2 regions of the Paenibacillus sp. FSL R7-0340 genome follow, and region 2 is predicted to be linked to the other one. Evidence: riboswitches for the same ligand, from Rfam matches in the RefSeq annotation. Region 2 holds a riboswitch; the other holds the start of a gene.
The links. A riboswitch is a leader RNA that binds a small molecule or an ion and turns the genes downstream of it on or off. The one in region 2 is predicted to bind ZMP and ZTP.
Positions count from the first base shown of each region.

Region 1: linked by a shared signal. The riboswitch ahead of MKX59_RS02865 (TIGR01440 family protein) and the one ahead of MKX59_RS25470 (bifunctional 5,10-methylenetetrahydrofolate dehydrogenase/5,10-methenyltetrahydrofolate cyclohydrolase) in region 2 are both predicted to bind ZMP and ZTP.

Region 1 covers NZ_JBBOBY010000001.1:632,817-639,820, reverse strand. Annotated here, with positions in the region: gene MKX59_RS02880 (carbohydrate ABC transporter permease) at 1-401, opposite strand, end outside; gene MKX59_RS02875 (carbohydrate ABC transporter permease) at 401-1,309, opposite strand; gene glyA (serine hydroxymethyltransferase) at 1,457-2,707, opposite strand; gene MKX59_RS02865 (TIGR01440 family protein) at 2,828-3,415, opposite strand; ZMP/ZTP riboswitch at 3,636-3,717, opposite strand; gene MKX59_RS02860 (low molecular weight protein arginine phosphatase) at 3,796-4,380, opposite strand; gene MKX59_RS02855 (manganese efflux pump MntP) at 4,485-5,045, opposite strand; gene MKX59_RS02850 (L-threonylcarbamoyladenylate synthase) at 5,188-6,435, opposite strand; gene spoIIR (stage II sporulation protein R) at 6,590-7,004, opposite strand, start outside.
Region 2 covers NZ_JBBOBY010000002.1:569,126-576,129, forward strand. Annotated here, with positions in the region: gene MKX59_RS25445 (NAD(P)H-dependent oxidoreductase) at 1-62, opposite strand, end outside; gene MKX59_RS25450 (winged helix-turn-helix transcriptional regulator) at 206-598, shown strand; gene MKX59_RS25455 (ABC transporter substrate-binding protein) at 790-1,782, shown strand; gene MKX59_RS25460 (stalk domain-containing protein) at 1,903-3,405, opposite strand; gene MKX59_RS25465 (cyclodeaminase/cyclohydrolase family protein) at 3,633-4,268, opposite strand; gene MKX59_RS25470 (bifunctional 5,10-methylenetetrahydrofolate dehydrogenase/5,10-methenyltetrahydrofolate cyclohydrolase) at 4,265-5,131, opposite strand; ZMP/ZTP riboswitch at 5,242-5,326, opposite strand; gene MKX59_RS25475 (fatty acid desaturase) at 5,540-6,601, shown strand; gene MKX59_RS25480 (PadR family transcriptional regulator) at 6,886-7,004, shown strand, end outside.

The sequences.
Region 1 (7,004 bases), on a different contig from region 2:
AATACGTTGGACACTTCCATAAGCGGCAACATAATTGATTGAAAAGGGACTACCATCGCAGCCACAAGCAAACCGAATAGGCAACGATTAAAAAGAGTGTCATGCCGAACCATCTGGTAAGCGGCCATTGAGCTGATTAGCAGCAAAAGCGCATTACTGACGATCGTGACAATCAGTGAATTCCCCAGTGCTGTGGGAAAGTTTATTTTATTCCAGGCGTTAGCATAGTTTTCAAAACGGAAGGTTGTCGGCCACGAAGCGGAATGGGCCAAAATGTCGCCAAAGGATTTAACGGAGTTTACGAGCAAAAAATAGAACGGAACCAGAAAGATTAACCCGATCACAATAAGCAATAATTCAGCAGCCCATGTGCCCAAACGATAGTTTGACGTTTTTCCCATTACATTTCGACCTCCTTTTTCTTCGTGAGACGCACCTGAATGCTGGTAATGATCGCAACGACCACAAAGAAAATCATAGCTTTGGCAGTCCCTAATCCAAGTCGATTATTTGTAAACGCTTCATTATATATGTCCAACGCTACAGACTCTGTCGACTTGAAAGGTCCCCCCTTCGTGAGAGCCAAATTCAACTCAAATACTTTAAAGGACCAGGATATCGCCAGGAACAAGCAGACGGTCACCGCTGGCATAATAAGTGGCACTACAATATGACGCAAAATCTGTCTTCGGCTCGCACCGTCGATTTGGGCCGATTCAATAAGGGCATGCGGGACATTATTTAACGAGGATATGTAAATAACCATGAGATAACCTGCATATTGCCATACAAACACAATGACAGTCCCCCAAAAAGCAGTTGGCCCATCACCCAGCCACGGCAGTTTAAAAAAGGAAAGCCCTGTCGCCTCTCCTACCGCAGAAAAGCCTCGTACAAAAATAAATTGCCAGATAAAACCGAGCAGCAAGCCGCCAATCATATTGGGCAAAAAAAATACAGTTCGCAGTGCATTACGGGTACGCAGCGGTTTGGTAAGTGCATAGGCTAGGAAAAAGCCAATCAGGTTTGTCAGAATGACACCACATACGGTAAACCGGACCGTAAACCAGAACGCATTACGGAAATCTGGATCATCCCTAAAAATATGAACGTAATTCCCTAGTCCGAGCCATCGGATATTTTCAGATACTCCATCCCAGTTCGTCATGGAATAATACAGCCCCAGCAGGAACGGAATGACCATAATCAAGACGAAAAACAACGCCATCGGTCCCACAAATACGAGTTGCTGCAATAATTGCGCGGATTTTCTTTGACTCAATGCAATCACTCCTTTGTCGTAGATCATGAAGGAAAGCGCGCATAAACCCTTACTGTAATCGCTTATTACCCAAAAATGTATGTTTCGAGTCGTTCGGAAGCAAAAAAAGGCTGTTCTCCTCCGGCTTATGGAAGGAAAACAGCCTTTAACATAAAGATTATGAATATCGATGAATTAGTATTGAGTTCCTGGATAGATCGGGAACTTGTCTGTCAACTCGCCAACCGCTTGGCTTGCTTTGGACAATACAGTATCATCTTTCGGGTTTTTAAGGGTTTCAGCAATGATTTTACCGATTTTGACCATAGCCTCTTCATCCATACCACGAGATGTTGCAGCAGGTGTACCAATACGAATTCCGCTTGTTACGAATGGACTGGTCGGGTCAAAAGGAATCGCATTTTTATTGACCGTGATGCCCACGGAATCCAATACATGCTCCGCTTCTTTACCTGTGATATTCAAATTGCGCGTATCCAACAGCATCAGATGGTTATCCGTACCACCGGATACAATGTTAATCCCCTCAGCCAGCAGTGTTTCAGCCAGCACCTGTGCGTTGCGGACTACGTTTTGCGCATAGGTTTTGAACGATGGCTGGAGCGCTTCACCCAAAGCAACCGCTTTGGACGCGATCACATGCATCAGTGGCCCCCCTTGAGTACCAGGGAAAATAGCTTTATCAATCGCTTGCGCCCATGCTTTGCGAGTCAGAATCAGACCCCCACGCGGACCACGCAGCGTTTTGTGTGTCGTTGTTGTTACAAATTGGGCATGCGGAACTGGACTTGGGTGAATTCCCGCTGCCACAAGACCTGCGATATGTGCCATATCCACCATGAACAAAGCACCTACATCATTGGCAATGGAAGCAAAAGCTTCAAAATCAATAGTACGCGGATATGCACTCGCGCCAGCTACAATCAGACGAGGACGGTGCTTGAAGGCTGCCTTGCGCACTTCATCGTAGTCGATGCGGAAGTTGTCTTCGCGTACACCATAGGCAGCAAAGTTATACAACAAGCCGGAAGCGTTAACCGGACTTCCGTGTGTTAAGTGGCCACCATGCGCCAGATTCATACCCAGTACAGTATCTCCAGGTTTGAGAGCTGCCAGATACACCGCCATGTTGGCTTGTGCTCCAGAGTGAGGCTGCACGTTAGCATGCTCGGCGCCGAACAGTTCTTTCGCGCGGTCACGTGCGATGTCTTCAACGATATCTACATGCTCACAGCCACCATAGTAGCGTTTGTTCGGATAACCTTCAGCATATTTATTCGTCAGCACGGAGCCCATAGCTTCCATTACTGCTTCACTGACAATGTTCTCGGATGCGATTAGCTCGATATTGTGGCGTTGTCGTTTCAGTTCAAGTCCCATTGCTTCCATCACTGCCGGGTCACTTTTACGCAGGTGTTCCATCATGATTGATTACTCCCTCTCCATAGTCAATTGTCGGATATACAAGCAAACGCCTGCTCCTCTGTTGGGTACCTCATCATCAATGCAAAAAAGATTAGTACAAACATGCCGCCATGCCAAATGCTAATCGCAGTTTCCGCCGACTTCTTGCTCCAGACTGTACACCGCCCGTTGTCCGCCAATAAGTGGAGGACGGGTGAACGCTGCTGTCACACGTGCTTCGCCAATCCAGCGAAGGCTTGGGCGAAACGGAACAGCAATGGGTCGCAGATGCATGCCAATCAGCGTTTCGCCGATGTCTATCCCGGCATGAGCCTGCACGTTCGCCGCCAAACACGCGTCGCTCATAGAACGATAGGCGACGGTAGCCATAGAGCCTCCTGCTGTACGAACAGGAACAGCTGCAACCTCCATCAGTCCCAATCGCTCCAGCACAGCCCGTTCAACGACCAGCGCTCGGTTCAAATGCTCACAGCATTGAAACGCCACATCAAAGCCATACTCCCTGCGAACAGACTCTACTCCAGACAACAGTTGCTGAGCCACATCGAGCGCTCCCGCCGTACCAATCCGACTTCCAGCCACTTCACTTGTGCTAACGCCGATAACCAGCAGGCGACCAGCCTTGAGACTGGCTGCTTCTGCGATTTCCCGCACGACAGAAGTGGTCTGTGCTTCCAGCGGAATCTCATGATCTAATTGTTCCACCATTGGAACCTCCTTTGGTTGAACAGCCTCTCAGAGACTAGGCACGGTCTCATGCCCCAAGTTCAACACACTCTCTCCTGATCACAATCTGACTATATTATAGCCGATGTTTCAGATTTCGAGCAGAAAAAATGGAAGAATCTTTAATGGAATCAACTCTCAGCTAAAAATCTGGCATAACTTGTATATGAAAAAAAGAGCAGTCCACACCTATGTGGAATTGCTCTTTTGCCCAGGCGACCGGCCGTATATCCGATGCTCCATCGTGGTTAATCCCACTTTTGTCGCCAGTTACATCGGATTCTCATTTTTCCACCTTATCTTAACGGATTAACCGCCGAAAATCAACAGATTCCGTACAAAACAGATGAGTAATACCAATTTTATTCGGAAGATGCCTTTAGCTTGTCCAGCAGCTTATGCAGTGCCGTACGGATTTCCGCAGCTGTGACATCGTAATCTTCTCGCGAACCGCCAAACGGATCAGAAATATCAAAGCCCGGAATCCGTTGGTGTAATTCAATCATTCGTTCACGCTCCTGCGCCGATAGCTCTTGTCCGAGTGAAGCCATCAACTGCTGTGAAGCATATAAACTATCCAACTCCTGTACATCATTCAACACCGCATCCCGGTTCTCCACATATTCCTTAAGCGTAAATACTTTGCCCGCCGTTTGGGGAAAGCGCTGAATTACGTGCTGTTTATGTCCTTGCGTCAAGGTTAAGATCAGATGCGCCCACCCGGCAAGCCCGTCGCTCAAAGAGGTTGAAGTGATCTGATCGGATATATCATGATCACGTAGAACCGCCTCTGCATGTCGGGATATCGGCGTGCCTTCCATCGCGGCTACTCCCGCAGAACGCACTTCCAGTTCTAGCCCATGCTCAGCAGCCAACTTACGCAGCATCCCTTCAGCCATTGGACTGCGACAGGTATTCCCTGTGCATACGAATAAGATATTCTTCAACGTTTTCACCCCCCGTATGTTAAAAAAATATATAAACAGAGGATTACTATAGTTCTAATCCCTTACTATAATCCTGCATTTATTTTACACTGTCTACGCTAAAATCAAAACATAAACATAAAGCCGAATGCCAGCAAAATGGCACCGCCCACTGCTTCTCCGTAATCTCCTAGATTGCGGCTGACCTTGCGACCCAGCAACAGGCCCAACATCGCCATTGCTCCCCCGCAAAAACCAAACGCCAGAACGGACAGCACCAGATCACTCTGGAACATACCCAGTGACACTCCTACAGAAAATGAGTCAACGCTCACCCCAAGTGCAAACAGCAAAAGGCCTAAAGGCGAACGATGATCCAACACCTGTACGCCGTCCCCTTTAAAGGAATTATACACCATATGCCCGCCCAAAAGGATGAGTAACCCCCCTGCGAAGTAGGCCGTCACATGACCTAATAAAGAACTCATATAATGGCCTGTGAACATTCCCAGCAATGGCATCAGAATGTGAAAAAAGCCAATAACAGTACTGATGCGCAGCACGTCTCGCAGGCGTATCCCCTTCATGCCGATCCCTACGCCCAGCGATAACGCATCCATTCCTAGCGCTACCGCCATGATCAGAATCGTTACAACCTGCCCGGCATGGGCAGAGGCTGCCAGCATACTCCATCCCTCCATTATCCGTCTGTTCTTGTACACGTTATGCGGACAAGGGGGAAATCAGTACAAGCATACACTGAAAGTACCCAATACCGAGATAAGGAGGGAGGAAAATTTAATATAAGAGGCTCTGATTCGACAGAAGCTACAAGCGGACGATTCGGTGACCTGCCGCTTTAAGCAGGCGGTTCATGACGGCGTCTCCCAATCCTTTCGGCGGACAGGATTCCGACAAAATGTAGGTGACGCCGTCCTCGTCGCAGCGGCGCAGCACGCCGTACAGGCGCTGCGCTGCCTCATGGAGCGCGTCCAGCTTGCCTAACGTGTAGACGCGCTCTCCGGCGTAGCCGGCGGCATGCTCGTCGAACGCGAGCACTGCCGTGCGCTCCCCGCGCGCGGAAGCCTCCGCCAGCGCGGCGCGAATCCAGCCCGTCACCTCAACGGACGACGGGCCTTGTACCACGCTCAAGCGGCCTCGCGGCGCGTAGTGCGTGTACTTCATGCCTGGCGAGCGCGGCGCCGGGCTGTCCGCGTCTTCCCCGGGCGTAGCGGCCAACGCCGGGTCCAGCACGACAGCGCGAGCAACCGCAGCGAGCTGCTCAGCCGTCACGCCGCCGGGGCGCAGGATGGTGACGGTTCCGTCGTCACCCACCTGCACTACCGTGGACTCCAGCCCCACCCCCGTGGGACCTCCGTCCAAAATGCCGCCGATGCGGCCCTCCAGATCCTCCCGCACATGCTGTGCAAGGGTGGGACTGGGTCTTCCCGACCGGTTGGCGCTTGGCGCAGCCAGTGGACAACCCGCTTCAGTGATCAAACGAAGCGCTATCGGATGATCCGGCATGCGCACACCAACCGTGTCCAGCCCGGCTGTCACACGCGATGACAGTGCCTGCGGCACTACCGGCAATACGAGAGTCAGCGGTCCCGGCCAGAACATATTCATCAGCGCTCGGGCTGTATCGTTTATTTCTGCTACCATACCCTCTAATTGATCAGCATCAGAAATATGTACAATGAGCGGGTTATCGGAAGGGCGTCCTTTGGCAGCAAATACCGCCTCCACCGCTTTTGTACTACGCGCATCGGCCCCCAGGCCGTACACGGTCTCCGTAGGAAAGGCTACCGTCTCTCCAGCTTGGAGGAGTAAGGCGGCCTCGCGTATGCCCTTTTCCGCCGTGATCCGAGTCTGTTCATCCCAAATTTCGTCAGAAACATCCCCGTCAGTGTTGCTCAAAGGAACCAAACATCTTACATCCCACCATTGTGTATGGGAAGACTTCAATGCCTGCTTCAGCTCGCGAATTCCCTGTTCATCTAGCTTTTGCTCAGGTTTTTCCTTTTGCACAAATTCTCCGCGCAAGTCTTGCATTTGATTCGATTTATCGCTCATATCAGATCATCCCATATCTTATTGTCATACAGGCCAGTGATTTCGTTTGATCCCCATAAAGCTACTTTGAAAGATCAGTTCATTTGGCTCTGCCATGTGTATATCTATCGTAAGTTCCATTATAGCATATGGGGAAACTTACACTCCTCAACGTTTAGGCAAACAAACCACTCACCCAGCTACACAGTCCCGCAAGTGCATCCCACAGAAAAAAACGTACTTCCGGCTCCTTGTCAGTAGCATTCGTCCGACTATCTCCGTGATTCGTTTTTGCTGATACAGTTTGTGCCGTTGCTTCCCCACTGCCTGCATCAATAAAACATAGCGGAGGAAACAGCACGCACCACCAATTTTGACCTTTTCCTTGCCCCAGCGTAACCCGAAGTGCCTCATAATTCCCTGCCGGGTAGACAAGACCACCGTACATTTTCGTTGGGAAAGGTACGCTCGCCAGTTCCACCTGATGATCATACGCAATGCCGCGACGAGCCAGTTCCATACCTACCAAACGGCCAATTTCAGGTAAATGAGCATCAATCAATGATCTCGCTTGGTCTAAGCTTTGCGGG
Region 2 (7,004 bases):
GTTGCATGTCTGAACTCGTATGCAGATAAGATTTGATCTTTAGTAGTAGTTAAGGTTTCCATCGTTATTCCACTCCTTATGGATGTGATTAAAATTGACGCTTACCAAGTAACATGCTTAATATTAGAATATACATGATCGTTTTTGAAGTACGCACATTAATGTGCTGTAGTATATAAAATGATACCAAGGAGGAGAAAAGCCTATGCGCAATCGGAAAGGCGGCTTTGGGGAATGTACCGCTGGAAATGATCAGGCGTGTCCTGTTGAGTACACGCTGGACGTGATTGGGGGCAAATGGAAAGGGATTATTTTATATCATCTCATGTATGGGACTAAGCGATTTAGTGATTTTCGGCGGATCTGTCCGGGCATTACCCAGCGTATGCTGACACTCCAATTGCGCGAGCTGGAAGAGGACGGAGTCGTTCACCGTGAAGTCTACCAACAGGTTCCTCCCAAGGTCGAATACTCTCTAACTGAATTTGGAAAAACGCTGATCCCGATTATTAACCTGATGAAGGATTGGGGAGAAGAATATAAAACAAAACAGCGATCACCAGAAAGCAGCCTCCAGCAACCTAGCCCCAATGTGTAGGTTTTGAGACGGCTCCACAAAGAAGACCTGGCCATCATTTTGGCAGGTCTTTTCATTTTAAAGTGAAATGATGCAAAGTTCGTTTTTCAGTTGACAGTAAGGACGACGCTTGATATATTTCTTACGATATTGATAATCATTATCATGTGTATCGGGAAGATCATCTTTACAATATATAGGGGGCTAATCAGTTGAAAAGAAAATCGTATTTTATGATGACAGCTATGTTACTTGTATTGTCTGTATTCATCAGCGCTTGCGGCGGAAATAATAATGGAAGTAATCTGGCTTCATCTTCAGGAGATAAGCAAGAGTCGGCAACTACTGGAGAGACTAGAAGCTTTAAAACGGTTAAAGGGGATATTCAAATTCCTGCGAAGCCACAGCGCATTGTAACGGATTTTTACGGTGGAGAATTGCTGTCCGTGGGTGCTAACGTGGTGGGTGTGGAGCCGACTGCGTTTCAAAATCCTTTTCTGACCGATTTGCTGAAGGAAAAAGGAACCAAAGAGGTGGGTGATCCGACCAATTTGGAAAAGACGCTGGAACTCAAACCCGATCTGATCGTGGTTATGAAGGATACGAATTATGAGGCTTTGTCTAAAATCGCACCTACCCTATACATTCCGTACGGTACGACGACTAATATCTATGATACGGTCAAGCTGTTCGGAGATATCACCGGGGAAAAGGAGAAGGCTGAGCAATTTATTGCTGCATTTGATAAAAAGGCCGCTGAAGGTCGCGCACGTCTTAAAGGCGTGATTGACGAAAAGGCAACTTTCGGTCTGTATGAGCTGACGGACAAGCACGCACTTTGGATCTTTGGCGACAATGCGGGGCGGGGCGGACAAGCCGTGTACAATGCGCTTAAACTGAATATGCCAAAGAAAACAGCTAACTCCAAGGAACAAACGGTGCAGCTTTCGATGGAGGTATTGCCACAGTATGACGCAGATTATATGTTCCTGACTACGTATGACCCGGAGAAAAAGGGTGACGCGCTCAAGCAACTGAAATCGTCCGCTGTGTGGGGGAATCTTCCTGCGGTGAAGAACAATAGAGTGTTCTTTAACGATTTTGATACGTATTATCGCTATGATCCAATCGCTATTACCGGGCAAATTGATATGATCGTAGATATGCTGGTCGAAAGAGAAAAAGAGAATAAAGTTAAACAATAGGTGTGAGATTCTGCGTTGTGACGAATTGTCCAAAACAGATGGGAAGTCGCATAATACACGCAGTATATAGCATAAAAAACCAGTCCAACATGAATCATGTTTGGACTGGTTTTTTATTTACTATTTCGTCGTAATTTCAATAGTATCTTCTTTTTGTATCCAATCTACCTTGGCCCCCAGCGTTTCGCTGAGTAGCCTTAGTGGAAGATAACCAATTCCATTCACCATGAAGGGCGGATTGGTGAGTTTTACGGCTTTACCGTTCACTTTTGTTTGGCTGGTTTTGAAATTTACTTCTAGAGAGACAGGATGGTCTTCTGTCTTAGACTGATTCATATTCGCTATTTTGCTGTTGAAATCATAAGCGATCTCGGCCCCCAGTTTGTCAAAAACAGAACGAAGGGGAATAAAAGCCTGCCCGTTGCGGGTAATGGCACCATTACTCAGAGGGACAGGCGAACCATTGAGACGGACAAGAATCGGTTTTTGTACAGGAACTGGTGAACTATAAAGAAACTCATAGTCCCCTATACCGAGCTGCGCGTGTTTGTTGACACCCCAGCCCCATAGGGCGCCATCTGCTTTTTGCATGATTACGTGCCGTGGACCTGCTTTGATGCTTTGAATATTTTTAGCAAGTAATGTAAAGGGGGCATTGGATGATAACTTTTCACCATCTAGAGACGCAACATATACATTCCCAGCAGTGGTTAGGGCAAGTATGGAGCGTTCAACGAAAAAGGCGTCTTTAACATCCTTTACTCCTGTTAATAGTACAGGGGTATTTTCGTTGTGATAGGTTGTATTATCTGAGGAACCTGTAACTGTAGCACCCCAGAACCAAAGTCGACTTTGCTGATCAATCGCGAGATTGGAATACCTATCGGCCTTGATTGTCTTGATGCCCGATAAGGCTTGAATTTGCGATACGGATAGAGTTTCGGACGGAGTTACATTTTTATCAAATTCTTTGGGCCACGTCCACACGGTGCCATCTTTTTTTAAGGCTATGTTTTTAGCGATTGCCGTAATATCTTTTAATGATGAAATAGGTTCGAAGCCCTGCAAGGCTTTTGTATTTTTCCACACACTGCCGTCTTTCTTTAGAAATATCCAGCGTTCCTCATAATCCGGTCTTTGCTCATAGTAACTATCTATATTGGCAACCTCGTCGAGGCCAGATAGGGTTTGAAAAGGACTAGAGATGTTTCCATTGTCGAGTCGATCAGCGGAAGATATGCTGCCTTCGCTGCTCAGAGCGAGCACATGATCATTCAAACTACTTACAGCTGCGAGGTTCTGTAATCCTTCCAGAGGAACGAATTTCACGGATTCAGCAATATTATTTCTAGGCACATACCAAGCAGAGTGGTCTTGTAAGGAAAATACCAGATCGCCCTCGTTGATGATATTAGAAAATGTTTTTACAACGTCCGACTTACCCTCTACACGAGTCGGTACGGATTGATTATAGCCCCACAGCCACAAGCTTCCATCGGATTGAATCAGACTCCCAGAATCATAGGAACGAATATGGGATGTAGACTCCTTTTCGTTCGCCCACGCGTTAGAACTGAATAACAATAACGTGATTATACTGAGTAATAGAGTCCGTCTTTTCATACGATTTTCCTCATTTCTTGATCAATGTGTATAAGATAAAAAATGATACCTTCGAGAATATCCCCTTATCCATAGACGTATATAATATAGAAAAGTTTTCCAAAATGTATGAATTTCAATAAAATAACCTCCAAACCCACGATTAGAGATGGATTTGGAGGCTATTTCTTTTAACGAGTAAGCAGAAATATGTTGGTTAGAACAGGTTAAACACGGTTATGAGCAGACTAATTCGCTATTCGACTGCGCACCATCAACAAGGTTTGGTCTTTGATTTGTCCGATTTCGCGGATGAGTGCGGCTGTCTTGGTCTCATAGGAGTATTTGACATCCAAGTCTTTCAGCGAAGCAAGGTTAATGTCGACGGTAAGCAGGGCAGATTGAGCTGCTGCTTCGAACAGGATCGCGCCGATGCCAAGATCTGAAATCACATTTTTATTGGACATTTCCACAATGTTATAGGCTTGCGACAATCCGTCCCGGCATACTTCCAGCAGGCGCATGGGTACCTCAATGGCAGCGATCACCGCTGTCTGTAAGGAATGGGTACGATAGCGCTTTTCTTCATCTGTTTCCTTGGGCAAACGCAGCGCGGTCATGTACTGTTCAAAGGATTGGATGTCTGCGACCATTAGTTCCTCACAATGTGTAGACAATCTTTCCATGCTACTAATGACATCCGTGATTTGTTCATGGATGTGCGCATATTTTTCTCCTTGTGAAAGGTTGGCGGTCATGGAGGTCATAGCCGCGCCTAGTGCCGCAGCCAATGCGGATACACTTCCTCCGCCGGGGGTAGGCGCTGCACTTGCAGCCTCTTTCAGAAAATGTCCGATGGAATTGTTCCAAGACAGTTCACTCATGAATAGACCACCTCTCTGGAGTAGTGTTGCAGATGTATCGCTTTGAGCAGATTTTTGTACAAAATCGCAGTCGTTAAGGTGCCAACACCGCCGGGAACCGGAGAAATGGCATGTACCTTTTCACCCACGTTTGAAGCAGCGTCACCCACGATTTTTCCTTCCAGTGTCTCGTTAATTCCTGCATCCACGAGAATCAGACCGGGATGGACCATATCCTGCGTAATCACATCAGGGCATCCGACTGCGACGAAGGCAATGTCTGCATGGCTCAGATGCTCTGCAATATCACGCGTACCTGCATGACAGGCGGTAACGGTGGCATTTTCTCTTTGCAACATGTGGAAAAGGGGAAGTCCCACTGTCTGCCCGATGCCCACGAGCGTGACATTTTTGCCTGCCAAGGTGTGACCGTAATGCTTGAGCAGCTCGATACAGGCTTGAGGTGTTGCGGGATATAGTCCGGCGTCACCTGTTACGGTAGCCAGCTTGTTATCAGGTGTTATTCCATCAATATCCTTGTAGGGGGCGATGGATTGTTTAATAACGGAGGCAGAAAGATGTTGGGGAAGCGGCAGTTCCAGCATAATGCCATGTACATGGGATGCATCGTTCAGACTGCCGATCAGGTGCAGTAGCTCGGCTTCGCTAACATGACGGTCAAAAGTATGGAGATGAAATGAGATTCCCAGCTTCTCCGCTATTTTTTGCTTGGTCCGTGCATAGTATGCAGATGCCGGATCGCCTTCTACCAATAGGGTCGCCAGATGGGGACGGTGTCCTTGCTGCTTCATTTTTTCTACCTGTGAACGGATCGTTGCATATACTTGCTCAGCTGCTTCTTTGGATTTCATGATTATAGCCATAGTCCGTGCCTCCTCTGAATTTATCGCATGATTTATCAACAGGGTGTCATGGTCTTAAAACGAAAAAAAGTATTTGCACAAGGTCGTCAAGACAGACGAATCCTCTGCAAATACTTCTCCCAGGCGAACGGTACGCTTTTTTTGTATGCTCCCTCGTGGTTCATTCCACTGACTTCGCCAGTCACATACAGCGTTATTATGTCTTATATTTTAACAAATAATCATCAGAAAAGAAACCCGCGAACATTTGGAAAACGGGTTGTGTTACTTGTCTATATGACAAATGTCATATACCCGAGCTGACGTTTATGACTACAGCGCCTAGAGGCTTTACCTTATACTGAGATTAGATCAACATGTACGCCTAACAGGATCAAGGTATAGGCGTCATTTTAAAGGAGGATCATAATGAGTATGACACAACTCCCATTAGCCCAATTGAAAAAAAATATGGCTCCCTACGAGAAAATAAACACAAAATCCAGCGTTCTGCAACTCATCAATACCTTGGGTCCACTGATCCTATTGTGGTATGCTGCTTATCTTAGTCTGTCGGTTTCGTACTGGCTGACACTTCCAATTGCCATTGTTGCATCGGGGTTTGTGGTACGGACATTTATTATTTTTCATGATTGTGGTCATCAATCCTTCTTCAAAAGCCGCAAGCTGAACGACATTGTGGGAACGATTACAGGTATTATTACGCTCTGCCCTTATCACCAATGGAAAAATAGTCACGCAATCCACCATGCAACCAGCAGTAATCTGGATAAAAGAGGCACAGGTGACATGTGGGTGCTTACGGTAGAAGAGTACACAGAGGCTTCCACATGGACACGGCTGGCCTATCGCATATATCGAAATCCTTGGGTTATGTTTGGACTAGGTCCGATCTATACTTTTTTGATTTCCTATCGCTTTAATATCAAGACAGCCAAACGCAAGGAAAAAATGAACACCTATGTGACGAATATATCCATCGTTGCCTTGTATGCACTGTTGTCATGGGCTATTGGATGGCAGGCCTTCCTTCTCGTACAGGCACCTATCTTTTTTGTATCTGGTATGTTGGGAATCTGGCTGTTCTATGTACAACACCAATTTGAGGATTCGTATTTTGAGCACGATGAAGAGTGGAGCTACATTAATGCGGCCGTAGAAGGCAGTTCTTACTACAAGCTTCCTAAAGTATTGCAATGGATTACGGGCAATATCGGATTTCATCACGTTCATCACTTGAGCCCAAAAGTGCCAAATTATAATTTGGAAAAAGCACATGAAGCGACACCGTTACTTCAAAAGGCGACCACGATCACAGTAAGTAGCAGTCTGCAATCTTTGAAGTTTCGACTTTGGGATGAAAATACGAAAACCTTTTTGACCTTTAAACAAGTGAGGCCGCTCCTCAGCAAACGTGTTGCAGTTACGAAACCCATCCCTACACCTGTTGTAAGCACAGAAAGAAAATAACTTTGTACAAAACTTTTCTGAAGAGATGTTGAAAAATTGCAGTTTACTTTGAGAAATCTAAAGGGATAACATCCTTTTAGATTTTTTTGTTTATATTGAAAATGCAGTACTTTCATTCTTTGTTTTAGCAAGCGCTATTGACAAATCGATTGTCAACCTTTACATTCTATATATCGAAACGATATATATCGATTATATATAAAATAGCTACATGTAAACAGAGATAAGTTCCCTTTGATTTCAGAAGGATAATTCACTATGCCAGGAAAGAAGGAATAGATTTTATGTTGATTTATGTAATACTTGGGTTCCTCTGCGAAAAGGATATGACAGGATATGAAATCAAGCAGAAGATGACGATAAGCACTTCCAACTTTATTGATGCCAGCTTCGGAAGCATATA